DNA from 4 places in the Chitinimonas sp. BJYL2 genome. Region 3 is predicted to be linked to each of the others. Evidence: predicted binding sites of a transcription regulator. Region 3 holds the regulator's gene; each other region holds the start of a gene.
What was found. Region 3 encodes sigma-54, which starts transcription at its own class of promoters, with help from an activator protein. Its sites were predicted from a motif close to CTGGCACGCTTCATGCTT; they were not measured.
Positions count from the first base shown of each region.

Region 1: a site for sigma-54 is predicted at 1,804-1,821, ahead of flgB (flagellar basal body rod protein FlgB). Genes of this name have one in related genera too.
Region 2: a site for sigma-54 is predicted at 2,494-2,511, ahead of O9X62_RS00360 (CmpA/NrtA family ABC transporter substrate-binding protein). Genes of this name have one in related genera too.
Region 4: a site for sigma-54 is predicted at 2,311-2,328, ahead of flgJ (flagellar assembly peptidoglycan hydrolase FlgJ). Genes of this name have one in related genera too.

Region 1 is NZ_JANZKW010000002.1:176,187-183,527, forward strand. It holds gene O9X62_RS06480 (flagellar hook-basal body complex protein) at 1-131, opposite strand, end outside; gene O9X62_RS06485 (flagellar hook assembly protein FlgD) at 200-868, opposite strand; gene flgC (flagellar basal body rod protein FlgC) at 884-1,297, opposite strand; gene flgB (flagellar basal body rod protein FlgB) at 1,337-1,750, opposite strand; gene cysN (sulfate adenylyltransferase subunit CysN) at 1,993-3,432, opposite strand; gene cysD (sulfate adenylyltransferase subunit CysD) at 3,432-4,358, opposite strand; gene O9X62_RS06510 (23S rRNA (adenine(2030)-N(6))-methyltransferase RlmJ) at 4,542-5,387, shown strand; gene O9X62_RS06515 (flagellin) at 5,479-7,167, opposite strand.
Region 2 is NZ_JANZKW010000001.1:71,673-79,013, forward strand. It holds gene pepF (oligoendopeptidase F) at 1-1,632, shown strand, start outside; gene O9X62_RS00355 (ANTAR domain-containing response regulator) at 1,751-2,326, shown strand; gene O9X62_RS00360 (CmpA/NrtA family ABC transporter substrate-binding protein) at 2,688-3,950, shown strand; gene ntrB (nitrate ABC transporter permease) at 4,130-5,035, shown strand; gene O9X62_RS00370 (ABC transporter ATP-binding protein) at 5,439-6,230, shown strand; gene O9X62_RS00375 (type IV pili methyl-accepting chemotaxis transducer N-terminal domain-containing protein) at 6,342-7,112, shown strand.
Region 3 is NZ_JANZKW010000001.1:605,564-612,904, reverse strand. It holds gene ptsN (PTS IIA-like nitrogen regulatory protein PtsN) at 1-330, opposite strand, end outside; gene hpf (ribosome hibernation-promoting factor, HPF/YfiA family) at 557-898, opposite strand; gene O9X62_RS02900 (RNA polymerase factor sigma-54) at 943-2,406, opposite strand; gene lptB (LPS export ABC transporter ATP-binding protein) at 2,415-3,137, opposite strand; gene lptA (lipopolysaccharide transport periplasmic protein LptA) at 3,134-3,667, opposite strand; gene lptC (LPS export ABC transporter periplasmic protein LptC) at 3,648-4,223, opposite strand; gene kdsC (3-deoxy-manno-octulosonate-8-phosphatase KdsC) at 4,226-4,741, opposite strand; gene O9X62_RS02875 (SIS domain-containing protein) at 4,773-5,759, opposite strand; gene O9X62_RS02870 (monovalent cation:proton antiporter-2 (CPA2) family protein) at 5,854-7,341, shown strand, end outside.
Region 4 is NZ_JANZKW010000002.1:165,502-172,842, reverse strand. It holds gene flgG (flagellar basal-body rod protein FlgG) at 1-367, shown strand, start outside; gene O9X62_RS06465 (flagellar basal body L-ring protein FlgH) at 408-1,076, shown strand; gene O9X62_RS06460 (flagellar basal body P-ring protein FlgI) at 1,098-2,207, shown strand; gene flgJ (flagellar assembly peptidoglycan hydrolase FlgJ) at 2,366-3,253, shown strand; gene flgK (flagellar hook-associated protein FlgK) at 3,281-5,794, shown strand; gene flgL (flagellar hook-associated protein FlgL) at 5,827-7,341, shown strand, end outside.

The DNA of each region.
Region 1 (7,341 bases), on a different contig from region 3:
GCATAGATATCGGCAAATTCGGCACGCGAGCCCTTGTAGCCCACCGTGTTGGCATTGGCGACGTTGTTACCGACTACGTCGAGGAACTTGGAGGCCGAATTAAGACCGCTGAGACCTTGCTGGAAACCCATGATGATTCTCCTACCGATTGCTACGTCGGGGTTGGTATCGGTGCGCTACGCTGGAAACGCACCGGCCCTTACATGATGCTGCTGATCTGGCTGTATGGAAGCGTACGTCCGTCGGCAAGCTGTACGTTCACATTGCCACCATCCAGCGACACACTGCTGACACCCATGTAAGTCATGGTCCGCAGCATGGTTTCGGCACCGGACGACGACTGCGCCGTGGCCGAGAGGTAATATTTGCCGGCCGGTAAAGGATTGCCGCTGGCATCCTTGCCATCCCACTCGATGGGTTGCTTGCCTGCGGTAAGCTGACCCATGTCGATTTCGTCGAGCTTCTGGTTGCCGGCGCCATAGATGGTCAGTTTGACCCGTGCGCCACCTTCGGGAACCAGCACCTGCGCATTCATGGGCTTCTCGCCGTCGAAGCTCATGGTGTCGCCTTCGACCAGCACCTGCTTGCCGATGAGTGATGCCGCCTGAAAACCCTGGCTGGCATTGAATGTGGTCATCATGCTGGTGATGCTGGAATTCAGGTTCTCGATCCCGCTCACCATGCTCATCTGCGCCATCTGTGCCGTGCTTTCGGCACTGTCCATGGGATTCATGGGGTCCTGGCTTTGCAGCTGGGTGATCAGGAGCTTGAGAAAGCGATCCTGCATCTCCTGCGTCTTGCTTTTGCTGTCGCGCGCTTGATTCAGGTTGCTGAATACATCGGCGCTGCTATTGACGGCGGTTGTCATGGCGCCAACCCCCTATCAAGCCTGACCCAGTTGCAGCGTGCGCTGCAGCAGGGCTTTGGCCGTGTTCATCATGTCGGCGTTGGTCTGGAACGAGCGCGACGCCGAAATCATGTTGGTCATCTCTTCCACTACATTCACGTTGGGCATGGCGATATAGCCCGTTGCGTCGGCCAGCGGATTCTTCGGGTCGTATACCAGCCGCGCTGGCGACTGATCTTCCGACACCGCATTGACCTTCACCCCCACCGCTTGTGGCTGATTGCCATACAAGGGTGTGGCGGCAAAGACCACCTGCTTGGCGCGATACGGTTGACCGGTCGAACTGGTCGCACTCTCCGCGTTGGCCAGATTGCTGGCCGTGGCGTTGAGCCGGATCGACTGCGCGGTCATTGCCGAACCGGCAATGTCGAATACGCGAAAGAGTGACATATCGTGCTCCCTTTACCCCGGATACCTTCTGCTTACCTGTTATTGCGACTGCAGCGCCGAGCGCATGCCTTCAATGCGTTTCTGCATGAAGGTCAGACTGGCCTGATAGCGGACGGCGTTGTCGGTAAAGTTCGCCATCTCGATATTCATGTCCACCGTGTTGCCATCGATGGAGGGCTGCACATCATTCCGATACAGCAGATCGGCTTCGAGCACGCTGCGGCTGTTGCCCGCAAGGTGCCGGCCATCTGTCCGCGCCATGCCCATGCCCTGATTGGCACCGCGCTGTGATGCCACAGCGTTGCCCAGCGCCTGCGCAAAGTCGAAATCGCGGGCCTTGTAGCCCGGGGTATCGGCGTTGGCGATATTGCTGGCAATGACTTCCTGACGCGTGGCGCGCAATTTCAGCGCCGCTTCATTGAAGGCAAAGTGCTTGTTGATGCTCGAAAGCATGGTGGCCTCGCGGATGATTTATTGTGTTGTATCGGTCCTGTCGGGGTAGTTAAAAGCACAGGCTGTGCCAGCAGCAATGATGCTGATAGATCAACGACTTGCCTGCTGGATCCCACGACCATTCATGGCAGGCGGCAAGCCTTGCCGCCTTGCTGGTTGCCGCAACCATGCTGGCGGCAAGTGGGCATGAAAAAAGCCGGGCATGGCGCCCGGCTTTGGTCGATGCAACAACAACGGTGGGATCAGCGCTTGAGCAAAGTGCCGATATCGCGCGCTTCCCAGTGCGGGAAGTATTTGCGCACCAGCGTGTTCAGCTCCACTTCAAACGCACGCAGACGCGCCAGCTCGTCCGATTCACCCGCCCCCTGCTCTGCTACTGCCGCGGCTTCGATCATGCCGGCACCAGCCGTGGCATTGCTGAGCCGATCGATCACGATCAAGCTGCCTGAGGCGCGGCTTTCACGGTAGGCATCGAATACGGCCGGAGCATTGAGCTGGATGCGGCACAGACCGATTTCGTTGAGCGCCAGCTCGTCAGCGCTGCTGGGTGCCAGGGTGTTGACGTCGATACGCTGCAGCAGCTGTACCACCCGGCCGCTCACCTGCTTGCCGGCCAGCTTGAACAGATACTCCTTGCCCAGTTGCAGCGGCTGCTCGTTCATCCACACGATATGGGCATCGAATGCGGTCGCCACATTGGGACGGGTTTCGTTGGCCTTGACGAGCATGTCGCCGCGCGACACATCGATCTCGTCTTCGAGTGTGAGTGTGATGGCCTGGCCCGCAAAGGCCGCTGGCTGCTCGCCCTCGTAGGTGACAATGGCCTTGACCTTGCTCTGCTTCCCGGAAGGCAGCGCCACTACGGTGTCGCCTGGCGCAACGTGGCCAGCGGCAATCGTGCCGCAGAAACCGCGGAAATCCAGATTCGGCCGGTTCACGTATTGCACCGGGAGCCGGAAAGCATCCAGATGCACGTCGTGATCGATTTCTACCGATTCAAGCAGCTGCATCAGCGTGCCGCCGGTGTACCAAGGCGCGCGTTCGGATGCGTTGACTACATTGTCGCCACGCAGTGCAGAAATCGGCACGAAGCGGATATCGGGTATGCCCAGCCCTTCGGTAAACGCGAGGTAATCCGCACGGATACGGTCAAACACAGCCTGATCAAAATCGACCAGGTCCATCTTGTTGACCGCCACAATCACATGCTTGATGCCCAACAGGCTCACGATGAAGCTGTGGCGGCGAGTCTGGGTCTGCACGCCATAGCGCGCGTCGATGAGGATGATGGCGAGATTGCTGGTCGATGCACCCGTCGCCATATTGCGCGTGTACTGCTCATGGCCCGGGCAGTCGGCAATGATGAACTTGCGCTTGTCGGTGCTGAAGTATCGGTAGGCCACGTCGATGGTGATGCCCTGCTCGCGCTCGGCTTGCAGACCATCGACCAGCAGCGCGAGATCGAACTCGTCATCGGTCGTGTTGTACTTCTGGCTGTCCTTCTTGATGGCGGCCAGCTGGTCCTCGAAAATCAGCTTTGAATCGTGCAGCAGGCGACCGATCAGCGTGGACTTGCCGTCATCGACATTACCGCAGGTGATGAAGCGCAGCAGATCCTTGTTCTCGTGCTGCTTGAGGTAAGCCAGGATGTCGCTGGCGATCAGGTCGGATTGGTGAGACATCAGAAGTACCCTTCCATCTTTTTCTTTTCCATCGAGCCGCTCGAATCGTGATCGATCACCCTGCCCTGCCGTTCGCTGGTTGTCGTCAGCAGCATTTCCTGAATGATCTCGGGCAGCGTGGCCGCAGTGGACTCCACGGCCCCCGTCAGCGGGTAGCAGCCCAACGTGCGGAAGCGCACGGACTTGGTCTGGATGCTGGCTTTCTGCTCGGGCGTCAGGTACTGGAGGATGCGATCGTCATCAATCATGACCAGCGTACCGTTCAGGTTCACGACGGGTCGTTCGGCCGAGAAATACAATGGCACGATCTCGATATTTTCGAGAAAGATGTATTGCCAGATATCCAGCTCGGTCCAGTTCGACAAAGGGAAGACGCGGATGCTTTCGCCCTTGTCGATACGCGAGTTGTAGATATTCCAGAGTTCCGGGCGCTGGTTCTTCGGGTCCCAGCGGTGGTTCTTGTCGCGGAAGGAATAGACACGCTCCTTGGCGCGGCTTTTTTCCTCATCACGTCGCGCACCCCCAAATGCGGCATCAAAGCCGTATTTGTTGAGCGCCTGCTTCAGGCTCTCGGTCTTCATCACATCGGTGTGCTTGGCCGAACCGGCGGTAAACGGGTTGATGCCGGCTTTCACCCCTTCTTCGTTCACATGCGTGATCAGTCTCCAGCCTTCTGCCGCCTGCTGATCACGTAGCTTGTACATCTCCTGGAACTTCCAGGTCGTATCCACATGCATCAGCGGAAACGGCGGCTTGCCAGGGGCAAAGGCCTTCTTGGCCAGATGCAGCATCACGGCCGAATCCTTGCCGATTGAATACAGCATCACCGGGTTGTCAAACTCGGCGGCTACCTCGCGGATGATATGGATGGACTCAGCCTCAAGCTGTTTGAGATGAGTCAGGCGTGCAGGGGAAATCGTTGTCATGTCGTATCGGCAGGCTGGAACGCTATCGGTGCCATCGCACCATGGAGGAAGACGTTTTACCAGAAGGCAGGCAGGCGCAGAAAAACCGAATTGCTATATCCATAGCTGGTCGCCGATCAGCTTGGGACCGGCCGGATGGAGCGGCAGCGGTACAATGCAGTCAACTTTCCAGAGAAACGCACCATGCTGAGTTACCGCCACGCCTTTCACGCCGGCAACCATGCCGATGTGCTCAAGCACTATCTGCTTGTCCGTCTGCTTGATTACCTGAACCAGAAGGACAAGCCCTACTGGTATGTGGACACCCACGCCGGTGCTGGCGCTTATCAGCTCGATAGCCACTATGCGAGCAAGAATGCCGAGTTTGCCGGCGGGATTGCTCGGCTCTGGCAGCGCCACGATCTGCCGGCAGGCTTGGCACAGTATGTCGATGTGGTACGCGGGCTCAATCAGGACGGCAAGCTGCTGCATTATCCGGGCTCGCCGCTAGTGGCCGCCCCGCTACTCAGGCAAGGCGATCGGTTGCGCTTGTTCGAGCTGCATCCAACGGATTTTCCGATACTTGAAAACAATATGGCGACACTGCGGCGTCAGGCCAAGCTGTTCAAGTCGGACGGCTTTGCTGGCCTCAAGGCCGTGCTACCGCCCGAACCACGCCGGGGTCTGGTGCTGATTGACCCACCGTATGAAGAGAAGCAGGATTACCAGCGCGTGGTGCAAGCCATGGAAGAAGCCCTGCGCCGCTTCCCGACCGGGACCTATGCGATCTGGTATCCGATGCTGCAACGCTATGAATCGCGCCAGCTGCCTGAGAATCTCAAGCACTTGCCGGTCAAGAGCTGGTTGCACGCGAGCCTGACGGTACACACGCCGAATGAGGACGGATTCGGCATGCATGGCAGCGGCATGTTCATCCTTAATCCGCCTTGGCGCCTGCATGAAGAGCTGAGTACCACCCTGCCCTATCTGCGCACCCACTTGGCGCTGGACCCCGGTGCGAGCTATCAACTCGAACAACTTGCCGGTTGAATTTACGCGCGATCAAGCCGCTGAATACAAAGCAAAAAAGCCAGCGGAACGATCCGCTGGCGTAAAAGACTGCTGCATAGTATCCGAGGGCTTAACCACCACGCAGCAGCGACAGGACCTGATTGGGCAGCGAGTTGGCCTGTGCCAGCATCGCGGTACCCGCTTGTTGAAGAATTTGCGCACGGGTCAGGTTAGCGGTTTCAGCCGCAAAGTCTGCATCCCGGATGCGTGAACGCGAGGCGCTGAGGTTCTCGGACGTTACCTGCAGGTTGGCAATCGTCGCCATGAACCGGTTCTGCAGCGCACCGAAGGCTGCGCGCTGGCCGCTGACCACCGCAAGTGCGCTATCCACGATACGCAGGGCTTGGGTAGCACCCTCAACCGTGCTGATATCCAGCGAGTTCACAGCCGCCAGGTTGGAGCTGACGCTACTACCCGAGTTGACCGACATCCCCGACGTGGCACCGGCAATCGTACCTGACGAGAAGAACACACCCGACTGCACCGCTGTACCGCTCAAGGCCGTGATCGAGTAGCTCTTGTCAGAGTCCAGCACGACCTGACCGCCGATGCGTAGCAGGAAGCCCGATGTCTGGTTACCACCCGCTGCACCGCCGGAGCCCACCGCGCTCATGTTGTAAGCGGCACCCGCCGGCACACCACCCGCGCCACCCGTGACCATGGAGATCACACCGGTGGATTGGGTATCGACGGCGGTAGCGACCGCCTGCATGACGATATCGTTGCCATCGTCATTCGTCAGGATGATGGCGTTGCCGATTTCGTTCAGGCGCGCCGTGATGCCGGTCTGCGAGGCTCGATCATTGAATGCCTGCACGGCTTGGGACAAGCCTGCCGAGGTACGTGCATCGCCCACTTTGAAGGTGACATTGACGATCTGGGTGTTGTTACCCGTCACGTTAATCGAGTAGGAGAGGCCATTACCGCTGACGCCATCGACCGCGCCAGAGCTGGCACCCAAACCGCCAGCCGAGCTGACGTTGAATTGCAGCATGGCTTGGGTACGGGCTGTGGCACGGACACCGGTATTGGTGGCGTTGATGGCTGCCGCAATGTCCCGTGCCGAAGAGCCTGAAGTCAGATTGGTAATCAGCGCACCGCCGTTACCACCGTTGATGCTCAGCGCACCCGATCCGTTGCTGTTGAACGAATTCAGAACGGCGCCAGAGGTACCGCCACTGATGACCGTGCCGGATACGGTGCCGGTCTGCGCAAACGTGGCCTGACCCAGCAGACTCTTCACCTGATAGCTGCCGTAGTTGTTGGTACGGAGATTCGAGGTTGTCGCCGTGATCGTCTGGTTGGCATTGGCGCCGACCTGATAGATGGCTGCACCGTAGCTACCATCGAACAATTTCAAGCCGTTGAAATCCGTGGACACCGCAAAACGGTCCAGTTCGGCCGTGAGCTGCGTCACTTCGGAATTCAAGGCGGCGCGATCTTGCGGTGAGTTGGTCGCATTCGCTGACTGAACCGCGAGTTCGCGGATGCGCTGGAGAATGTCGCCCATTTGGGATAGTGCGCCCTCACCGACTTGAGCCAGTGACACACCATCGTTAGCGTTACGACGCGCCTGATCCGAGCCACGGATCTGCGAAGTCATACGCTCCGAGATCGCCAGGCCGGCAGCATCGTCGCGTGCCGAGTTGATACGCAAGCCCGAGGACAATCGCTGGAGCGAAGTCTCAAGACTGCCTTTCGAGGTATCCAGATTCCGTTGCGCGTTGAGCGACGGAATATTGGTGTTGATGACTTGCATGATTACTCTCCTTCGCCGTGTGCCCTGGGTAGCAGGACGCCGTCTCTGTCGAACACCGATCGGAAATGCGGTTTCTTTTCTTACATTTCCCTACGGTTGCCACCCATGCCCCCGGGCAACAAACCGACTGCCTAGAGCGCGTCGGTTTCGATCACCATCGAACCTGCGCGCGGG
Region 2 (7,341 bases), 530 kb from region 3:
CTGGATTTCCGCTCCGGTATCCAGAAGCGCCTGATGCGCCTGTACAGCTACGCCAGCATGAAGTCGGACGAAGACACCCGCGTGGCCGAGAACCAGGCGCGCGATCAGCTCGCCACCAATCTGTACAACGATTACAACGAAGCCACCGCCTGGATCGCGCCCGAACTCAACGCGCTGGGGGCCGACAAGATCAATGGCTTTCTGGCTGCCGAACCCAAGCTGGGCGTTTACCGCCATACCCTGATGACCACGCTGCGTCTGGCACCGCATACGCTGGGCCAGAAGGAAGAGGCCATCCTGGCCGCGGCCAATGCCCCGCTGCAGGCCGCCAGCAATATCTACGGCCTGCTGGCCAATGCCGACATCCCCTGGCCCACGATCACCATCGAGGGCAAGAAGGTCACGCTGGATCAGGAAGGCTATGTGGCCTACCGCGATCACCGCGACCCCAAGGTGCGTAAGCAGGTATTCGATACCTTCTGGAAAGCCTTCCGGGTTTACGAGCGCACCTTCGGCGCCACCTACACCGGCCATCTGCAAGGCACGGTATTCCAGGCCAAGGCGCGCAACCATGGCAGCTCGCTGACCGCCGCGCTGTCCTTCGACAACACGCCCGAGTCGGTCTACCGCACCCTGGTCACCGAGACCAACGCCGGACTGCCCACGCTGCACCGCTACTTCAAGCTGCGCCAGAAGCTGCTGGGCCTCAAAGACCTGCGCTATTCGGACATCTACGTCCCGCTGGCCAAGCCGCCGCGCGAGTATTCGCTGAATGAAGCCGCCCAACTCACCCTCGATGGCGTGAAGCCGCTGGGTGAGGACTACGCCCGAGAGCTGCGCGCCGGCTTCAACGGTGGCTGGATGCACTCGCTGCCGCAGCGTGGCAAGCGCTCGGGTGCCTATATGAACGGCTCGGCCTACGATGTGCACCCGTTCGTACTGATGAGCTACAACGGCAGCTACGACAGCGTCTCCACGCTGGCCCACGAGTGGGGCCATGCGCTGCACAGCGTGTATTCGAACCGCGCACAGGCTTACCCGAACGCCGACTACGCCTTGTTCGTGGCCGAGATTCCCTCGACTACCAACGAAATGCTGCTGGCCGATTACATGATCGCCAACGCCAAGACGCGTGCCGAGAAAATCTTCGCCATCGGTCAGCAACTGGAAACCCTGCGCGGTACTTTCTTCCGCCAGGCCATGTTCGCCGAGTTCGAGTTGCTCTCGCACGAGGCCATCGAGCGTGGCGACGCCCTCACCGGCGACAAGCTCAGCGCGATGTACCTCGATCTGCTCAAGCGCTATCACGGCCACAAGGAAGGCGTGATGAAGATCGAAGATGCCTATGGCGTCGAGTGGGCTTACATCCCGCACTTCTACCGTGACTTCTACGTGTTCCAGTACGCCACCTCGATCAGCGCCGCGGCCTACTTTGCCGAAGGCATTGCCAAGGGCGATCTGGCAATGCGGGATCGTTACTTCGAGATGATTTCGGCAGGCGGCTCGGCCGATCCATACGAGATCGTCAAGAAGGCCGGCCTCGACATGGCCAAACCCGATCCTTACCGCGCCATCATCAAGCGCATGGATCGCCTGATGGACCAAATGGACGCCGTGCTCGCCAGCAAGTAAAAGCCAGCCAGCGCATCAAAAGGGCAGACCGCAGGGTCTGCCCTTTTTGTTTGCCCGCATCAAGGCGTGGCACAGGACTTGCTGAAGGTGATACCGGTTATATATACCCGGCCCGCGCATGCTCCGCATTTTGCTCGTCAACGACACCGAAAAGCCCATCGCTGAACTGCGCGAGGCCTTGCTGCAGCTGGGTTACGAGGTCATGGACAGCGTGGCTACGCCACAGGCGCTGCTGAAGGCCGTGGAAACGCAATGCCCCAATGTGGTGATCATCGATACCGAGTCCCCCACGCGCGATACGCTGGAACAGCTGGCGGTGATGAACAGCGAAGCGCCCCGTCCTGTGGTGATGTTCAGCCAGGATGGCGATCAGCAACTGATCCGCTCGGCCGTGCGCGCCGGCGTTACCGCCTACGTAGTGGATGGCATGAGCACAGCCCGACTGGCACCGGTCATCGAGGTGGCGCTGGCCCGTTTTGACGAAGAGCGCGCGCTGCGCACCCGCCTCGCCGAGGCCGAACAGAAGCTCGATGAGCGCAAGCTCATCGAACGCGCCAAGGGCTTGATCATGAAGCACAAACAGCTGGGCGAGGACGATGCCTACAACCTGCTTCGCAAGACCGCGATGGCGCGCGGGCAACGCCTGAGCGACGTTGCCAAGCAGTTCATTGCGGCGGCCGAACTGCTGGGCTGAGGTGTCCGACAAGGCGGTAATGCACCAGCTTGGTACGGCCTGATACAGCTTGGTGCATTGCAACAGAAGCAGATTGTGCCGAGCGAACGCCAGTCGCAGTCCGATGAAATGCGAAAATAGCCATACGCGTCAATGAATTAGCGTAAATCAGCAGCAAAATAGCCGTGCTGGCACGGTTGCTGCAACGCCAACAAGGCAAGCGCAGCCCAAGGTTGGGCGACGCCAGCAGTGAAAACCGGGCACAACGCCGTGCCCACAGAATCCGGACAACGACGTCCTTCGGTTTGCCCTCAGGCAACCGCAGGACGTCGTTTTTTTATGCCCACCGATTTTTGATTCAGCTATCGAGAGGATGTGCCGTATGAAAGACCAGAATCCCGCCATCGCCTCCAGCGGTCGTCGCCACTTCATGATGGGCGTCGGTGCCGCAAGCGCCACGCCGATCTTGTCGATGCTCTCTCCTGCCGTGCGTGCGGCCGGCAATACCAAGATGGGCGTGCCCGAAAAAACCGAGGTCAAGGTCGGCTTCATTCCGCTGACCGATTGCGCCTCCATCGTGATGGCCGCGGTGCTGGGCTTCGACAAGAAGTACGGCATCAAGATCATCCCCAGCAAGGAGGCGAGCTGGGCCGGTGTGCGCGACAAGCTGGTCAATGGCGAGCTCGATGCCGCCCATGTGCTCTACGGCCTGATCTATGGCGTGCAACTCGGTGTTGGCGGCCCCAAAAAGGACATGAATGTCCTGATGACGCTGAACAATAATGGCCAGGCGATCACGCTATCAAAACAGCTGCTCGACAAAGGCGTGAAGGATGGTGCCAGCCTCGCCAAACTGGTGAAGGCCGAGCCGCGCGAATACACGTTTGCGCAGACCTTCCCCACCGGCACGCATGCGATGTGGCTCTACTACTGGCTGGCCACGCAGGGCATTGATCCGCTCAAGGACGTGAAAACCATCGTCGTGCCGCCGCCGCAGATGGTGGCGAACATGCGCGTGGGCAATATGGATGGCTACTGCGTGGGCGAGCCGTGGAACAACCGCGCGGTAGCCGACGGCATCGGCTTCACTGCCGCCACCACGCAGGAAATCTGGACCGACCATCCCGAAAAGGTACTGGGCTGCACGGCCGAATTCACCGCCAAGTATCCCAATACCGCCCGCGCGCTGGTAATGGCCGTACTCGATGCCTCGCGCTGGATCGACGTGATGGCCAACCGCCAGAAAGTGGCCGAAACCATCGCCGACAAGAGCTATGTGAACTGCCCGGTCGACATCATCGACCAGCGCCTCGAAGGTAAATACGTGAGCGGCCACGGCCGCAACTGGAACGACCCCAACTACATGAAGTTCTTCAACGACGGCAAGGTCACCTTCCCGTATCTGTCGGACGGCATGTGGTTCCTCACCCAACACAAACGCTGGGGACTGTTGAAGACCGACCCCGATTACCTGGCGGTGGCAAAGGCCGTGAACCGGATCGACATTTACAGCGATGCGGCGCGGGCACTCGGCGTCAGCGTCCCCAAGGACCCGATGCGCAAGAGCACGCTGATTGACGGCACGGTGTGGGATGGCAAGAACCCGGCGGCTTATGCGGCGGGGTTCAAGATTCGCGGGGCTTGATGGCGGGTAGCACGAACCCGAAACGTCAATGGTTTGGAACCCTCTCCCCCTGGGAGAGGGCAGGGTGAGGGGGCGCCGGTTAAATGACCATCCGCGTAATAAACAAGCGCCGCTCCCTCACCCCAACCCCTCTCCCGTGAGGAGAGGGGCTAATACGTGCCTGAATTGAGGAGCTATCCATGCAAACCGCCGCAATGAATGCCGCACTGCCCGAAGCACCCGCAGCGGCCGCTTCACCCAAACGTCACCGCCCCACCCCCGCACCGCCCGAGCTCGAAGTCGTGCAGCCCGGCGCGGCGCGTAATCTCTGGCTACAGCAAGCTGGCCGCTGGCTGGCCTTTGAAGCCTTCCCGCCCGTCCTCGGCCTCGCGCTGTTCGTGCTGCTGTGGCAGGCCGTCTCGCTGTACAGTCCCGGCCTGCCCGGCCCAGCCAAGACCTGGGCTTCGGCTGTCGAGCTGTTTGCCCATCCGTTCTATGACAACGGCCCCAACGACCAGGGCATAGGCTGGAACATCCTCCATTCGCTGGCCCGCGTGGGCATGGGCTTCGGCATGGCGGCACTGATCGGGATTCCGGCCGGCTTCATCATTGGCCGCTTCGAGTTCATCAGCAAGATGCTCGCGCCCATCATCAGCCTGCTGCGGCCGGTCAGCCCGCTGGCCTGGCTGCCGATCGGCCTGATGGTGTTCAAGGCCGCCGGGCCGGCCTCGATCTGGGTGATCTTCATCTCCAGTATCTGGCCGATGATCCTCAACACAGCCGCCGGCGTATCGCAGGTACCCAAGGACTATCTGAACGTGGCGCGCGTACTGAACCTGCCCGAATCGAAAGTCTTCACCAAGATCCTGTTTCCGGCCGTGCTGCCGAGCATGATCACCGGCATCCGCCTTGCCATCGGCGTGGCCTGGCTGGTGATTGTGGCGGCCGAGATGCTGACCGGTGGCGTGGGCCTTGGCTTCTGGGTCTGGGATGAGTGGAACAACCTCAATGTCGAACACATCCTGATTGCGATCTTTGTGGTCGGCATAGTCGGTCTGCTGCTCGAACAGGCGCTGGTGCTGCTGGCCAAGCGCTTCCAGTACTGAGGCCACCACGGTTCAAGGCATTACAACAAGAAGTGGATGGAGCAACACGGGGTGGCGACGTCGCGGCGGCAGCCGGGAAGCTGACGCGGACGTCTCACCACCCTGCCTGACCTGTGAAGGGTCAGGCGTGGAGAGCGGGGCAACTCCCCAACGCAAGCCGCGAATACAGCCGCCAAGCGCCCTGCTCTCCACCCCTGACCCTTTATCGAGAGTTCCACCAGTAGTGGCTGCATAAGCTGCAGCGCCTCACCCGGCAAAGCCGGGTGCTCAACGACCAAGGCTGATTCAACGAACTATCGCTGATCGATCCCACTCCCCCCGCCCTCGCCGCCGCGAGGGAGCCTCGCTGAAGCGAGGAGCACCACAGGGACGACGTTTCACTTTCTGCATCAGGAGCGAAAACATGGACAAATTCGTGCAACTGCAAGACATCGGCATGCGTTTCGATACCCGCAAAGGCCCGTTCGTGGCGCTGCGCAATGTGAACCTCGACATCCGCGAGGGTGAGTTCGTTTCCATCATCGGCCACTCGGGCTGCGGCAAATCCACCGTGCTCAATCTGGTGGCTGGCCTGCTGCAGCCAACCTCGGGCGTGCTGCTGTGTAACAACCGCGAGATCGCTGGCCCCGGCCCCGATCGTGGCGTGGTGTTCCAGAACCATTCGCTGCTGCCCTGGCTCAGCTGCTTCGACAACATCTACCTGGCCGTGGAGCGCGTGTTCGGTGCCAAGGAAGGCAAGGCCAAGCTGCGCGAACGCACCCAGGCCGCGATCGAGATGGTGGGTCTCGCCCACGCCGCCAGCAAGATGCCGCACGAGGTCTCGGGCGGCATGAAGCAGCGCGTCGGTATTGCGCGTGCACTGGCCATCGAGCCCAAGGTGCTGCTGCTGGACGAACCCTTTGGTGCACTGGATGCGCTGACGCGCGCGCACCTGCAGGATGAACTGGTCAAGATCGTCGAACGTGCCGGCACCACCGCCATCATGGTTACGCACGATGTGGACGAGGCTGTGCTGCTGTCCGACCGTATCGTGATGATGACCAACGGCCCCGCCGCCACCATCGGCGAAATCCTCAGCGTGGACCTGCCCCGCCCGCGTGAACGTCTGGCCCTGGCAAACGACCCGGGTTACCACGCTTGCCGCAGCGCGGTGCTCGATTTCCTTTACCGCCGCGAAGTCCGCCAAGCGGCCTGATCTGGCCGTCGGGTCAGCGCCGACCATCCCCTGCAACCTGCTCACAGACCGGTGCCCGCGCCGGCCTGCGGGCCGCTGCGCGCCTGCGCAGCCCGTACCGGGAGACACACCATGCGCTTGTTGATAAGCCTGCTACTGGCGGGCACCCTCGCCAGCCCCGCCTTTGCCACCATCACCGATGCTGATGCTATCAACCAGGCCGGCCGCCAGCGCATGCTGAGTCAGCGCATGGCCAAGGCCTTTGCCCAGCTAGGCCAGAACATCGAGCCCTATCTTGCGCAGAAGGTGCTCGGCAGCTCCATGCAGGTGTTCGAACAGCAGCTACGCACCCTGAGCAGCCATGCGCCAACCAGCGAAATCCAGTCCCGCTATACCGAACTGGCCAGCCTGTGGACGCGCTACCGCGTGCTGCTGGGCAAGGCCAGCACACCCGATACCGGAAAGCAGGTACTCCAGCTGTCGGATCAGCTGCTCACCGTCGCCCACGCCGCCACCGTGGCCTGGCAGCAGCACGCGGGCACGGGCCAGGCCGAACTCGTCAACCTGGCCGGCCGCCAGCGCATGCTGAGCCAGCGTATGGCCAAGCTCTATATGTTCCGCAGCTGGGGGATGACCACGCAGCGTGAACTGGGCGCACTCAAGCAGGCGCAAGACGAATTCGTGGCCGGCCTGGGCCGGCTGGAAAGCGCCGAACTGACCACGCCACGCATCCGCCAGGAGCTTGATCTGGCACGCCAGCAATGGGTGTTCTTTGAAATGGCACTGGCCACCGAAGACAGTGAAACCAATCGGCGCAACGTGGCCACCACCAGTGAGCGCATTCTCGAAACCATGAACAACATCACGGCAATGTATGAAAAGCTACCCGCCACACGGCCCTGAGCGGCGACGGGCAGGCTGAGTGCGCCTTGTTGCGGTGCACGGCATGGTGCGGCGCACCAGAAACGTGCACCAACCAACCACCTCCGCGTGCGGCAATGCCTTGTACTGACAGGCTTTGCAGCCCGCTCCCTCTCTGGCATAGCCCTTGCTAACTATTCTCCCGCTACCGGCACGGCTGGGTACACAACGGCGTGTACCGATACCCTCGGCGGCACTTGGTGTGATGGCG
Region 3 (7,341 bases):
GGTGGCCTGTTCCGGTACCAGCAAGACAAAAGCGAGCTGAACCGGTTTGCCGTCCGGTGCTTCAAAGGGGATGGGCTGCTTGAGACGCACGAAGACGCCGAGCGCTTCCTTCAGGCCCTTGATGCGCCCGTGGGGGATGGCCACCCCTTGTCCTAGCCCGGTCGAACCCAGCTTTTCCCGTGCGAACAGGGCGTCGAAGATCGTGCTGCGAGCGATGCCGTGGCTATTCTCGAATAACAGCCCCGCCTGTTCGAACAGGCGTTTCTTGCTGGTCAGGTCGAGATCCAGAAACACATTGGCCAGCGGCAGGACAGAGGCAATCAGCGCCATAAGTTTGGGTTCGTGAAGTAGGCCGCCATTGTACGCTCGCCAGTTGCCAGAACAAGCCGGTGTGCCGTGTTGGCGGCCGAGTGGTGCATCGTAATCCGCATCAGCCACGTCCTGCTGGCCTGAGGGTGCGCAAGGACGGTGATTTTTCGGGGCGTGAAATGGAAAACGGGAACGGCGTCCCTTTACCGTTCCCGTCCCTCTCGTATCGCATTATCCAGCTAGGGCTTTATGCGGAAGCCTGGTTGTCCTGGGGGGGCTGATACTTGATGGCATCGCTGTGGCGATCGCCGTAACGTTTTTCCTTGTGCTTGAGCACCTGTCGATCGAGTTTGTCGGCCACGAAGTCGATGGCGGCATACATGTCTTCGTCGGTCGCTTCTACATGGATATCCTTGCCGCGCAAGTGGACGTTCACTTCGATCTTCTGTTGCAGCTTGTCGACGCTGAGCGTCACGCCCATGTCGATCACGTGGTCGAAGTGCCGGGTTACGCGGTCCAGCTTGCTCTGCACATACTCGCGGATGGCTGGGGTAACCTCAAGGTGATGCCCACTGATGGTCAGATTCATACGACTCTCCTTGCGTTAAGGATGCCGCCGGCAATGCATGGCGGCTACAGGGACTTTCGTTGGTTCACGGGAGGGATCTGCATGGCTTCACGGTATTTGGCGACTGTGCGGCGGGCGACATTGATGCCCTGTTTGCCGAGTACCTCGGCAATCGTGCTGTCACTCAAGGGTTTTTTCGGGTCCTCGTTCTGCAACAACTGCTTGATCAGCGCCTTGATCGCGATGGCGGAGCATTCACCGCCGGAGTCGGTATCCACATGGCTGCCGAAGAAGTACTTGAATTCATAGATACCCCGCGGTGTCAGCATGTACTTCTGCGTGGTGACGCGAGAGATGGTGGATTCGTGCAGATCCAGCTCTTCGGCGATATCGCGCAATACCAGCGGCCGCATGGCGACTTCGCCGTGCTCGAAGAAGCGCTGCTGCTTTTCGACGATGGCCTGGCCGACGCGCAGGATAGTGTCGAAACGCTGTTGCACGTTCTTGATCAGCCACTTGGCCTCCTGCAACTGCCCGGAGAGGCCAGTACCATTTTCACGGTGTTGTCGCAGGATGTTGGCGTACAACTGGTTCACCTTGAGCTTGGGCATCGCTGCTTCGTTGAGCTGGACAGTCCAGCCTGAACGAAGCTTCTTTACCACTACATCCGCCACCACATAACGTGTGTCGGTCTCACCGAAAGCGGCGCCGGGGCGAGGATTCAGGCGCTGGATCAGTACCTGCGCTTGCCTCAGCAACGTGTCGTCGCATTTCAGCGTTTTCTTAAGTTTACTGTAGTCCTTGTTCGCCAATAAATCGAGGTGTCCGGCGACGAGCGTACGGGCCAGCTTGTATAGCGGGTCGGCCGAATACTGTTGATCCAGCTGGATCATCAGGCAATCCTTAAGATCGACCGCACCCACGCCACAAGGTTCCAGCTGACGAACGAGCTGCAGGCCGATCTGCAGTTCCTCGGGCTCGATCTCCAGCCCCTCGCGGATCGCCAGCGGGATCATTTCGAAGATTTCTTCCAGCGAGGAACCGAGATAGCCGTTTTCATCGAGCACATCGATGACCAAGGTGGCCAGTGCCTTATCCCGCGGATTCAGTGGCAGCAGGCCCAGTTGTTCCAGCAGGTGCTCACGCAAGGTGGCGACCTGGGCTACATTGGCCTGGGCATCGTACTCATCGTCACCATCATTGTTCTGGCGACCGCTGCCGGCTTCGTTCCAGTAGCTGTCACCCAGCGCATCTTCGGCATCGTAATCGGGCTCGGCGATTTCACTGGGTGCAGGGGCTTCGGTATCAACCGGACGCTCCTGCATGTCGGCCGGCGAGCCATCGGCTTTGACCGGATGCACTTCCGGCTCGTCATCGTCCTCGCGCTCCAGCATGGGGTTGTCTTGCAGGAAGCGCTCGATCTCCTGGTTCAGATCCAGGGTCGAGAGTTGCAGCAGCTTGATCGACTGCTGCAGCTGCGGCGTCAGCGTGAGCGACTGGGAGAGTTTGAGCTGGAGGGACTGTTTCATGCCTGGGGCTACATCCGGAAGTGTTCGCCCAGGTACACGCGGCGGACATTGTCGTTATAGACAATCTCCTCGGCCGTACCCGAGGCCAGCACGCTGCCCTCGTTGATGATGTAGGCACGATCACAGATACCCAGCGTTTCGCGCACATTATGATCGGTGATCAGGACGCCGATGCCGCGCTCCTTGAGGAAGCGGATGATCTTCTGGATATCCATCACTGCAATCGGGTCCACACCGGCAAAGGGCTCGTCCAGCAAGATGAAGCGCGGGTTGGCGGCCAGCGCACGCGCGATCTCGCAGCGACGACGCTCGCCACCGGAGAGCGACAGCGCCGAGCTGTCGCGCAGATGGGCAATATTGAGTTCACGCATCAGCTCTTCGAGACGGCGCTCGATGGCGTCGTTGCCGGTTTCGTGCAGTTCCAGGATGGCGCGGATGTTCTCGGCCACTGTCATGCGCCGGAAAATCGAGGCTTCCTGTGGCAGATAACCCAGACCCAGGCCCGCGCGTTCATGCATGGCCAGGTGGGTGATCTCGGCATCGTCGAGGAATATCTTGCCGCCGTTGAGGGCGACCATGCCCACAATCATGTAAAAGCTGGTGGTTTTGCCGGCGCCATTAGGGCCCAACAGGCCCACGACTTCCCCCGCATCAATATGCAGGGATACATCGCGAACCACGGTGCGTGCCTTGTAGCGTTTTTGCAGATGCTGGGCAGACAGGCGGCTCATGGCTTGGGCTGGCCTTCTGCGGGTTTCTTCTTGGACTGGATCACCATGCGTACGCGACCATCACTGCTGGCATCGGGCGGGCTACCCTCGGCGGCGTACTTCTCCGTGACCGAGTTGTAGGTAATGCGGTTGCCGCTGATCTCGTCCTCACCCCGCTTGAGCCAGGCATTCCCCATCAGCTTGACCTCGCCGGTCTTGCTGTCGTAGTCCAGCTTGTCGGCATGCGCGTCCAGCCAGGCGAGCTTGCTTTCGAGTCGTTGCTTGAACTTGACGGGCTTGCCGGTGGCCTGAACCGTATGGTCTCCCCCGGCGGTCTCCTGCATTACGGCGCGATCCGCTTCCAAGGTCAGCGTGCCTTGGGTGATCTTCACGCCGCCTTCGAGCACAGCCTGGCCGGATTTCTGGTCCTGGGTGGCGCGGCCGGCGTCGACTTCGATGGGTTTGTAGCCGTCGGCCAGCTCAGCCGCAGCCATTGCGGGCAGAACAAGCAACAGCGTGCTGAGCAGGCGTTTAGCGCTGAGGAGGGGCATAGCGGATCTTCACTTTTGCGCGCAGGGCAAGGCGTGCCTGGCGGTGGTCGTAGTCAAAGCCGGTGGTGTTGAGGCGGTCGCCACCGTGGAGCAACTGTGTAGGTGCGTCCGATTGCGCACTACCCCGCTGGGTATCCAGCGTGAGCCGGCTGGTGCTTAGCTGCATGGCGGGCAGGTCCGGTGCGGCATCACGCAGCATGCGGACGTTCTGCTCAAAATGAACTTGCTGCGCCCCGCTCGCCATCCGGGCCTTATCGGCATGTACCTGAAGATCCGGCTCGCCAGGCAGCGTGCGGATCAGGTGAGCCTGACTCAGCTCCGAGTGATCGTCGTGGGGGTAATGCTGCATCTGCTCGGCAGTCAGCACATAAAGCGGCTTGCCATCCATGCCATAAGCGGTTGCGCGGAAGTCCTTGATCCGCAGATCGGGTGCCTTGTCCCGCAGCCCGTTGGCAATATCGGGCAGGTAGGTGGCGCGGTCGAGCAACAGCGCCAGCCCGGCCAGCAGGGCAAGGAGGATCAGCGGCAGGGCTCTGGCGGCGCGGTCTGGCAGCATGGTTATTGCAGATAGGGCGCAAGCTGGGCGTCGAGTGTCCCCTGAGCCTGCATGATCATGTCGCAGACTTCCCGCACGGCGCCGTGGCCACCGCGTGCACCGGTAACGTAATGCGCATGCTGACGGACGATGACGGGGGAGTCCGGCACGGCTACGGCAAAGTGGACGCGGCGCATGACCGGCAGATCGATCACATCGTCACCCATATAGCCGCAGTCCTCGGGCCGGAAGCCGAGATCAGCCAGCAGCTTCTCGAACGAGGCGCGCTTGTCGTGCGCACCTTGGATCAGGTGGTTGATGCCCAGATTGCGGGCACGATGCTCGACCAGTCGCGAGTTGCGCCCGGTGATGATGGCCAGCTGCACGCCGGACTGTTGCAGCATCTTGAGGCCGTGGCCGTCGAGCGAGTTGAACGCTTTGAGTTCTTCGCCGGCATCGGTGTAGTAGAGGCTGCCGTCGGTCATGACGCCATCCACATCAAAGATCATCAGTCGGACGGATTGGGCTCGTTCTTGCACGTCGTATTCCTGGGTAAGGCGTTGGGGCGGCTCAGACTACGCCGGCCTTGAGTAGATCATGCATGCGGATGGCACCGGCCAGGCGGCCGTGCTCCAGTACCAGCAGCACATAGACCTTGGATGATTCCATCAGCTGCACGGCTTCCACCGCGAGTTTGCCGGCCTCGATGGTCTTGGGGTTACGCGTCATCACATCGTGCATGGTCGCGGTCTTGAGATCGATATCGCGGTCCATGGCACGGCGCAGGTCGCCATCGGTAAAGACCCCAAGCAAGTCGCCATCGGGGCTGGTGACGGCCGTCAGACCCAGGCCCTTGCTGGTGATCTCGAACAGGGCGTCCCTTACGCTGGCACCGGCGGAGACGACCGGCAGTGCTTCGTCGGCATGCATGACATCGCGCACGTGGACGAGCAGCTTGCGACCCAGGCTGCCGCCAGGGTGCGAGAGCGCGAAATCGTCCCGGCTGAAACCGCGTGCCTCAAGCAGGCAGACGGCCAGCGCATCGCCGAGAGCCAGAGTGGCGGTGGTGCTGGCGGTAGGAGCAAGGTTCAGCGGGCAGGCTTCTTTGGCGACGCGCGCATTGAGATGCACGTCAGATGCCTGACCCAGTGCGGAATCAGGATTGCCGCTTATACCGACAATCCGCGCTCCGCGGCGCTTGATGGCGGGCAACAAAGTGACCAGTTCTTCCGCCGCGCCAGAGTAGGAAATGGCTACGACGATATCGTCGGCGGTAATCATGCCGAGATCGCCGTGCGCTGCTTCGGCCGGATGCATGAAGAACGCGGGCGTGCCGGTAGATGCCAAGGTGGCGGCAAGTTTGTTGCCGATATGGCCGGACTTGCCGATGCCGGTGACCACGACTCTACCTTTGCAAGCCAGCAGCATGGCGTGCGCAGCCACAAAGGTCTCGTCCAGCCTTGCGGCCACTGCCTGGATTGCATCGGCCTCGATCGTGAGTACATCACGCGCAAGTGCCAGCAATTGTTCCGGATTGATAGGTTGAGATGAATCCATAGGCTGCCAGTATAAGGTAAGCCTTGTGCTGTCGTCCTGCCGGGCGCGGGCCGCTTTGTTCGTATAATCCCCCTATCCCCCTCAAAGCCTGCTCATGCACCACGCTCTCGAAACCGTCCTGTTACTGCTTGCGGCTGCTGTTGCGGCCGTGATCCTGTGTCGCCGTGCCCACCTGCCGGCCATGCTGGGTTATCTGGTGGTCGGGATTGTCATCGGTCCGCATGCGCTGGGGATGGTGGCGTCGTCACGCGAGGCGGACGAACTGGCCGAGTACGGTGTGGTGTTCCTGATGTTCAGTCTGGGTCTGGAGTTCAGCCTGCCCAAGCTGATGGCAATGCGTACGGTCGTGTTCGGGTTGGGGTCGGCGCAGGTAGGCGGCACCATGCTGGTGGTGATGTTGGCTGCCTGGTTGCTGGGGCTGCCTTGGACGGCCGGGTTGGCGCTGGCCGGCGCGCTGGCCATGTCGTCGACGGCCATCGTCAGCAAGCTCATGGCCGAGCGGGTCGAGGTCAATACCACCCATGGCCAGCATGTGATCGGCATCCTGCTGTTCCAGGATCTCGCGGTGGTGCCCTTGTTGATCCTGATCCCCGCACTGGGCCGTGCCGATAGTGATCCCTGGCTGGTGCTGGGCATTGCGGTACTCAAGATCGCACTTGCGCTGATCGTCCTGCTTTACTTCGGCCCCAGAGTGCTGCGACCCCTTTTTCATCTGGTTGCCAAGGGGCGCTCTACCGAGCTGTTTGTATTGAATGTGTTGCTGGTGACCCTGGGCATTGCTTATGCGACGGCGCAGGCTGGTCTGAGCCTGGCGCTGGGTGCCTTTCTGGCCGGCATGCTGATCGCCGAAACCGAATACCGGCACCAGGTGGAAGAGGATATCCGGCCCTTCCGTGATCTGCTGCTCGGTTTGTTCTTTGTCACCATCGGCATGCGCCTCAATCTGCGCGAGGTCTGGGCGCATCTGGGTGTCATTGTGGTCGTTGTCGTGTTGTTGACCATCGGCAAGGCGGCGCTGATTGCCGGTCTGACACGTTGGTTCGGGCGTAGCCCCGGCACTGCCGTACGCACAGGTCTGGCGCTGGGACAGGGCGGCGAGTTCGGTTTTGTCCTGCTGGCGCTGGGGGCTGCGTCCGGTATGTTGCCCCTTGCGGCAGAGCAGGTCGCGCTGGCGGCAATTCTGTTATCGATGCTGATTGCCCCCTTCCTTATCCAGCAGTCTGAAGCCATCGTCCGCCGCTTTGTGGCCTCGGACTGGATGCTGCAGGCCATGCGCCTGACCCAGCTCGCAGCCAAGACCATGGCCACCTCGGACCATGTGATCCTGTGCGGCTATGGCCGCAGCGGTCAGGCGATGGCGCGCATGCTTCAGCAGGAGGAAATCCCTTTCTATGCACTGGATCTGGACCCAGAGCGGGTCAAAGAGGCCGCGGCGGCGGGGGAGTGCGTGTCCTTTGGTGACGCTACCCGTCGCGAAGTGCTGATCTCTGCGGGCTTGCCGCGCGCCCGCGCCCTGATCGTGACCTATGACCACACTCCGTCTGCGTTGAAGATCCTGGCCATCGTTCGTCAGGAGAGACCG
Region 4 (7,341 bases), on a different contig from region 3:
CATCACTGTGCCCGAGGGTACGCTGCAATTCGGCGTCAGCCGCGATGGGGTGGTGACGGCACTGCAAGCCGGCCAGACCCAGGCTACGCAGATCGGCAATGTGCAGCTGGCTACTTTCATCAATCCGGCCGGTTTGCTGAGCGCGGGCGAGAACATCTATATGGAAACCGCGGCCTCGGGTGCGCCACAGGTGGGAGATCCCGGCCAGAATGGTCTGGGCGTGCTCAACCAGCAGTATGTGGAAACGTCCAACGTCAACATCACCGAAGAGCTGATCAACATGATCCAGGCGCAGCGCGCTTATGAGATCAACTCGCGGTCGATCCAGACGTCTGACCAGATGCTACAGCGCTTGACGCAGCTGTAAGTGATCAACGGCACATACCCATAAAGACAGGAACGCCATCATGATCCGCAAACTGATCGTACTGACCCCGCTGCTGCTCACCGCCTGTGCCAGCAGCGTGCCGCCCACCATCATCACGCAACCCACCAGTGTTCGGCCCATGGCACAGGCACCGGTGGTGCTGGCCAATGGCAGCATCTACCAGACCGCGGGTGCGCGCATGATGTTCGAGGACCCGCTTGCACGCCGGCTGGGCGACAACCTGACGGTGATGATCGAAGAGCAGGTGAATGCATCGAGCAATTCGGCCATCACCGCAGAGCGCAGCTCGGAAAACACCACCGAAATTGCCGCTGCCGCCAATTCGCGTCTTTACAACGGTTTGCTGGGTGGTTTGAATCTGGATGCTGCCTCCTCCAACAAGCACGATGGCAAGGGAACGGCGCGTTCGAGCAACAGCTTCCGTGGCTCGATCACAGCGCAGGTAACGGACGTGCTGGCCAATGGCAACCTCGTGATCGCCGGTGAAAAACAGGTCAATATTCGCGGCGAGATCAGTTACTTGCGGGTATCCGGCATCGTGAACCCTGCCGATGTGAAGGCAGGCAATGTGGTATCCTCAAACCGCATCGCCGAGGCCCGTATTGAAGAAATGGGCAGCGGCACGATTGCCAGCGCTGACCGCGCCGGCTGGTTGCAGAAATTCTTCTTCAGCTTCTTGCCCTTCTAGCCCAGAACTTCTCAAGTACCCATGATCCTTGCCCGCGCTGCCCGTCTGATTGCCTGTGTGCTGCTGATTGCGGGATGCAGTCTGGCTCAGGCGCAGCGCCTCAAGGAGCTCACCACGGTAGGTGGCGTACGTCCCAACCAGCTTATCGGCTACGGGATTGTCGTTGGCCTTGATGGAAGCGGTGACCAGACCACGCAGACACCATTTACGGTGCAAAGCGTGCTCAACATGCTTACCCAACTGGGCGTGCAACTACCACCAGGTACCAATCTGCAACTCAAGAACGTCGCGGCAGTGACGGTCACGGCTGTCCTGCCGCCTTATTCCCGAGTAGGCCAGCAGATTGACGTTACCGTGTCGTCCATCGGTAATGCCAAGAGCCTCCGTGGCGGCACCTTGCTGATGAGTCCGCTAAAGGGTGCCGACGGGCAGATTTACGCCATAGCCCAAGGCAACGTCATCGTGGCCGGCGCCGGCGCATCGGCCGGTGGTTCCAGCACCCAGGTCAATCAGCTGGCGGTGGGCAGATTGCCCAATGGCGCTACGGTTGAACGTGAAGTCCCCGGGGGGGTAGGGGATGGCGAGTTCATTCAGCTATCCCTGAACGAAGCCAATTTCGGCACCGCCAGCAAGGTAGTGCAGACCATCAACAGCAGCTTCGGGGTCAGCACAGCCCGCGCACTGGATGCCCGTACCATCCAGGTCCGGGCCCCGCAGGACCCGGACGCCCGCGTTGCCTTCATGGCCCGGCTGGAGGACCTGAACATTGTCCCCAACGAGGCCATCGCCAAGGTCATCATCAATGCACGTACAGGCTCGGTGGTAATGAACAAGGCGGTCACTCTGGAGCCGTGTGCGATTTCCCACGGCAATCTCACGGTCACCATCTCCGCCAAGAATGACGTCAGCCAACCCGGCCCCTTGTCAGGCGGCCAGACCGCACCGGTCAAGAATGCCACGGTTGAAGTCAAGGCAGAGAAGGGCGGCGTCACCTCTGTGCCCAAGAGCGCTTCGCTCAATGATGTGGTCCGCGCACTCAACCAGATCGGCGCTACGCCGCAGGATCTGCTGGCCATCCTCCAGGCCATGAAATCCGCAGGCGCGCTCAAGGCCGAACTCGAAGTCATCTGACCGCGGATCAGCCGGGCGGAGAATCTTGCCGCCTCGTCCTGCCAGACACCCCCAGCCTTCGTATTTTTGCCAGATTGATTCAATAGAATCATAGACTTGCATTCTGGCACGCTACCTGCTTTATCCGTTCTGACCAATGTCGAACCGGGTAAAGCATCATGTCCCTCTCTACCGCCAGCCAGAACGCCGCTCTGAACGCCCGCCTCGCGATTGACGCACAGGCCGTGGGCGATCTGCGCGCCCGCGTCGCCAAGGACCCCAAGGGTGCTGCGCGCGAGGTCGCGGGTCAGTTCGAGAAGATGTTTCTCGATATGGTGATGAAGTCCATGCGCGAGGCATCCCCCAAGTTTGACGAGCTGGAAAGCAATTCGGTCGGCATGTTCCGCTCGATGTACGACCAGCAGTTGTCACAGACCATGACCAGCGGCAAGGGGCTTGGGCTGGCCGATGTGATTGCGGCGCAGATTGAGCGCATGGGCAATCCAAGCCTGCTCCAACAGCCACAGCGCAGCCCCGCCCGAGGCGTGGAGACCGCGCGGGCGGCAAATCCTGCCGCTGCCCCGGCAGCCGCGCCGGCCAACTCCAGCAGCTTTGTCGAGACCCTGGGTGAAGCTGCCTCCGGCGCCGCGCAAATGCTGGGCTTGTCGCCGCACCTGATGCTGGCCCATGCCGCGCTGGAAACCGGCTGGGGCAAGAAGCCGATCACGGATGCGAAGGGCAACAACACCCACAACCTGTTCGGTATCAAGGCAGGCAGCAGCTGGACCGGCAAGACGGCCGACATCACCACCACCGAATACGTTGATGGCGTCGCGCAGAAACGGGTCGAGCGCTTCCGCGCCTATGACAGCTACGCCGATGCTTTTGCCGATTACGCGAAGCTCTTGTCGCGCCGCTATGGCGATGCCGTGCAAGCCGGCAGCGATGCCAAGGCCTTTGCCAGCGGCTTGCAGGAGGGTGGTTATGCCACCGATCCCGCCTACGCCAGAAAACTTGCCCGTGTTGCCGAGCATCCGGCACTGCGCGCCTATCGGGCTGCGGCCTGAATCGCCCGGCCAGAGAGGTAGAACATCATGGGTAACAGCATTTACGGCATTGCGGTTTCGGGACTGAAGGCAGCACAGATCGGTCTCAATACCACCAGCCACAACATCGCCAACGCCAGCACGCCTGGCTACAACCGCCAGACCATCACCCAGAGCGCCGTGGAGCCCACCCCGACGGGTGGTGGCTTCCTGGGGCGCGGCGTTGAAGTCGATACTATCCAGCGGATCTACAACGAGTTCATTGGCCGCCAAGTGCAACTGGCGCAGACGCAGGAAGGCTACCTGAGCAACCTCAAGTCGCACCTGGACGATCTGGACAACCTGCTGGCGGACCCCAGTGCCGGTTTCTCGCCCTCACTGCAGGACTTCTTTACTGGGATCCAGACGGTTGCGAACAACCCGCAAAGCGTACCGGCACGCCAATCCCTGCTTGGCTTGGCTGAGGCCATGATCCAGAAGCTCAATACGGTGAATGGCCGTATGCAGACGCTCCGTGAGGATGTGAATACCGAGATCAAGGCAACCGTAGACAGCATCAATTCGATTACCGGCCAACTGGCCAACCTGAATGACCAGATCATTCTGGCCAAGGGCGCTGGCGGCGGTAATCCGCCCAACGATCTGCTCGACCAGCGTGATCAGCTGGTCAAGGAACTCAACAAATATGTGAAGTCCACGGTCATCAAGCAATCTGATGGCAGCTACAACATCTTTATCGGTAACGGCCAGAATCTGGTCGTGGGCAACCAGGCTTTCACGCTTGGCGCCGTGCAGGCCGCGGATGATCCCTCCCGCTTCGATGTGGCGTATCAGCAGTATGGCGTCACCGCGATCATTCCAAGCAGCATGATTACCGGGGGCTCGCTGGGTGGTGTGCTGGAGTTCCGCAAGGAAGTGCTGGATGTGGCCCAGAATTCTCTGGGTCGGGTAGCCGTTGCACTGGCACAGGCAGTGAATGTGCAGCACCGGAGTGGCCAAGACCTGAACGGTCAGTATGGCGGCAACTTCTTCCAGTTCTATGCCGAACGCGTCAACGCCCAACATGATCTGGGCGGTGCTGGCGGCCCATCGCTGACCGCAGAACTGACCTCGGCTCTGCCCTTCGTGGAGAGTGATTACAACGTCGCACTGGACGCCACCGGAACCAACTACACCATCACCCGGCTGACCGATGGCCAGACCGCCTCGGTTACCCTGGCGAGCGGCGCGATGACATCGCTGACCGGCTTTTCGGCCTTTGGTGTGCGCTTTCAGTTGTCCGCTGACCTGGTAGCAGGACGCAACCATGGCGTCAGCTTTCTGCCCGCCGCATCGAACGTGATTGCCAACGACAACAATACGGGCACCGCAGACCTGCAGGTCTCGATTTACGATCCCAGCAAGCTGACAACCAGCGATTACGAATTCATTTATGACCAGCCCGACTACCGCGTGGTGCGCAAGGAAGATGGCGCGGTTTTCAATATCACGGCCAATGAGTGGGCCAATCCGCCGGTTCAGATCGACGGGATGCAGTTTCGCATCAATACGGGCACGCCGAATCCGGGCGACCGCTTCACCGTGCAGCCAACACGAGGATTTGCCGACAATCTGACCGTGATGGTGAAGGATACTGCCAAGGTGGCAGCCGCCACCCCCATCCGTACCTCTTCAGACACAGTCAGCATTGCCAGTTCGGCCGATACCGCCAATACCGGCACCGGTACCATCACCAGCATCACTGCCTCAATGCAGGCACAGGGTGGTGCGGCCACCAAAAAGATCGAGATCGTCTTTACCGGCGCGGCCAGCTACGACATCCGCGATGCCGCGACCGGCGCAACCCTGGCGGCGAACCAGGCGTATGTGGCAGGCAACAACATCACTTATAACGGCTGGACCGTTCAGATTGCGGGCGCACCGGCCGCGGGCGACCGGTTCCTGATTGACCCGCGCCGTAACAACGGCACGGCAACGGTCTCTGCAGGTGCGGTCAGTACCGTGCCGATCGACCTTGCCCTGAAGACGCCGGTTGCCGTGCGCTTCAACAACCCGGCCACAACCTACGATCTGATCGATCCAGCCACCGGCACGGTGCTCAATGATCCGATCACGGCGGCCCCGATGTCGAATCAGCCTTACACCTCCGGTTCCAACATCACCTTCAACGGCTGGACCATCCAGGTGAGCGGGCTGCCGGCAGCGGGCGACACTTTCCTGATCGAGGGCAATAGCGGCGGCAAGGCCGATGCACGCAACATGCTGGCGATAGGTGTATTGCAAACCGCCAACAAGCTTGCCAACGGCACAACCAGCTTTCAGGGCGCTTACAGCAAACTGGTATCGGATGTTGGCGTTCGCGCCAATCAGGTCAAGATCAACCAGGCTGCTCAAGCCTCGCTGCTGCAACAGACCGAGACCAAGATGGCCGATGTATCCGGTGTGAATCTGGATGAAGAGGCTGCCAATTTGTTGGTGTACCAACAAGCGTATCTGGCTGCCAGCCGAACCATCCAGGTTGCCCAGCGGGCATTCGACGAAGTGTTGAATATCGGCCGCTAAGCCGACAGCTAGTCAGAGCAGGAGTCCAAATCATGCGCGTCGCTACCGCTTCCATCTACAACCAGGGCGTGTTCAACCTGAACAATCGCCAGGTTGATCTGTTCAAGCTGCAGAACCAGCTCTCGACTGGCCGAGCCATTCTCACCCCATCGGATGACCCGGTGGCTTCCGCGCGTTCGCTCGATCTGCAGCAGTCGGTCAGCCTGAATGGGCAGTACATCGAGAACAATAAATACGCCAACGACACGCTGGCGCTCACCGAGGCCAATCTCCAGAGCGTGGTGTCCACCATTCAGGATATCCAGCAACTGGCCGTTCAGGCAGGTAACCCGGCGCTGACCAATGCGGAAAAGCGGATGATCGATGCCGATATTCGCGGCAAATATCAACAGCTTCTGGGCATTGCCAACACGACCGACGGCAATGGGCTTTACATCTTTTCCGGTTACAAGGGCGATACCAAACCCTTCAACGAACTGGCCTTTGGCAATATCCGTTACGACGGCGATCAGGGTGCGCGCGCCGTGCAGATTTCACCGTCAAGGCAGATTCCGGTCTCGAACTCCGGTACGGATGTTTTCGTCAATATCAAGACCGGTAATGGTACGTTCGAATCCAATCTGGGCCGGCCCAACCTGCCACGTACCGTCACGCTGGCCGATAGCGGCCCGATCCAGTTCTCGCGCGACCCGGCCGGTGGCTATGTCGAATCGGACTACCGGGTAGACTGGGATGGCGCCAACTACACCATCACACGTATCAGCGATGGTGCAACCAGTGTGCAAACACCGGCAGCATTGCTTGGTGGGGTCAATGCCCTTGGCATGGTGATTCAGGCGCAGGGTGTGCCGTCCACCGTCGTGCCCGCCACGGCGACGTTCGACGGCAAGAACACCAGCAACGGTGGAACCGGAGTCATCAGCCCGGGCGTGGTGAGCGATCCGCTCAAGTGGGTGAACACCAACAACAACGAGCGCTATCGCATCCAGTTCCACGTCGTACCCGACCCGGCCAGCCCGACCAAAACGCTGACCAGCTACGACATCATCGACAACCAGCCCATCCTGCCGGATGGGGTGACAGCGAACCCCAACTACAACCGTTCGCTGATCGATGGCTACAACTACACGACCGGCCTGCCGGCAGGCGGGCGCACTGACAATATTGGCGCAGGCCGCCCCAACGCCTTCCCGCGCGCCTACACGGCGGGTTCTGAAATCGTGTTTGCACAATTGGCGGGCGAAACGGGGCTCTACGCGGGCTGGGATTTCGGCGCGAAGATTTCGGTGACGGGTGTGCCCAAGGATGGCGATGCGTTCAGCATTGAGCCAAGCGTGGACAAGGACGTGTTCAGCACCCTCGGCGACTTCAGTACCGCACTGACTGACTACGTGAATAACGATATCGGTGGTGCGTTGTTCCAGAATCGCCTGAACGTGGCATTGTCGAATCTCGACAACGTCCTGAGCCGGGTCTTGACGGTGCAGGCCAGCGTCGGGTCGCGTCAGAAGGAGGGCGAGTCAACGCAGAACACCAATGAAGATCTG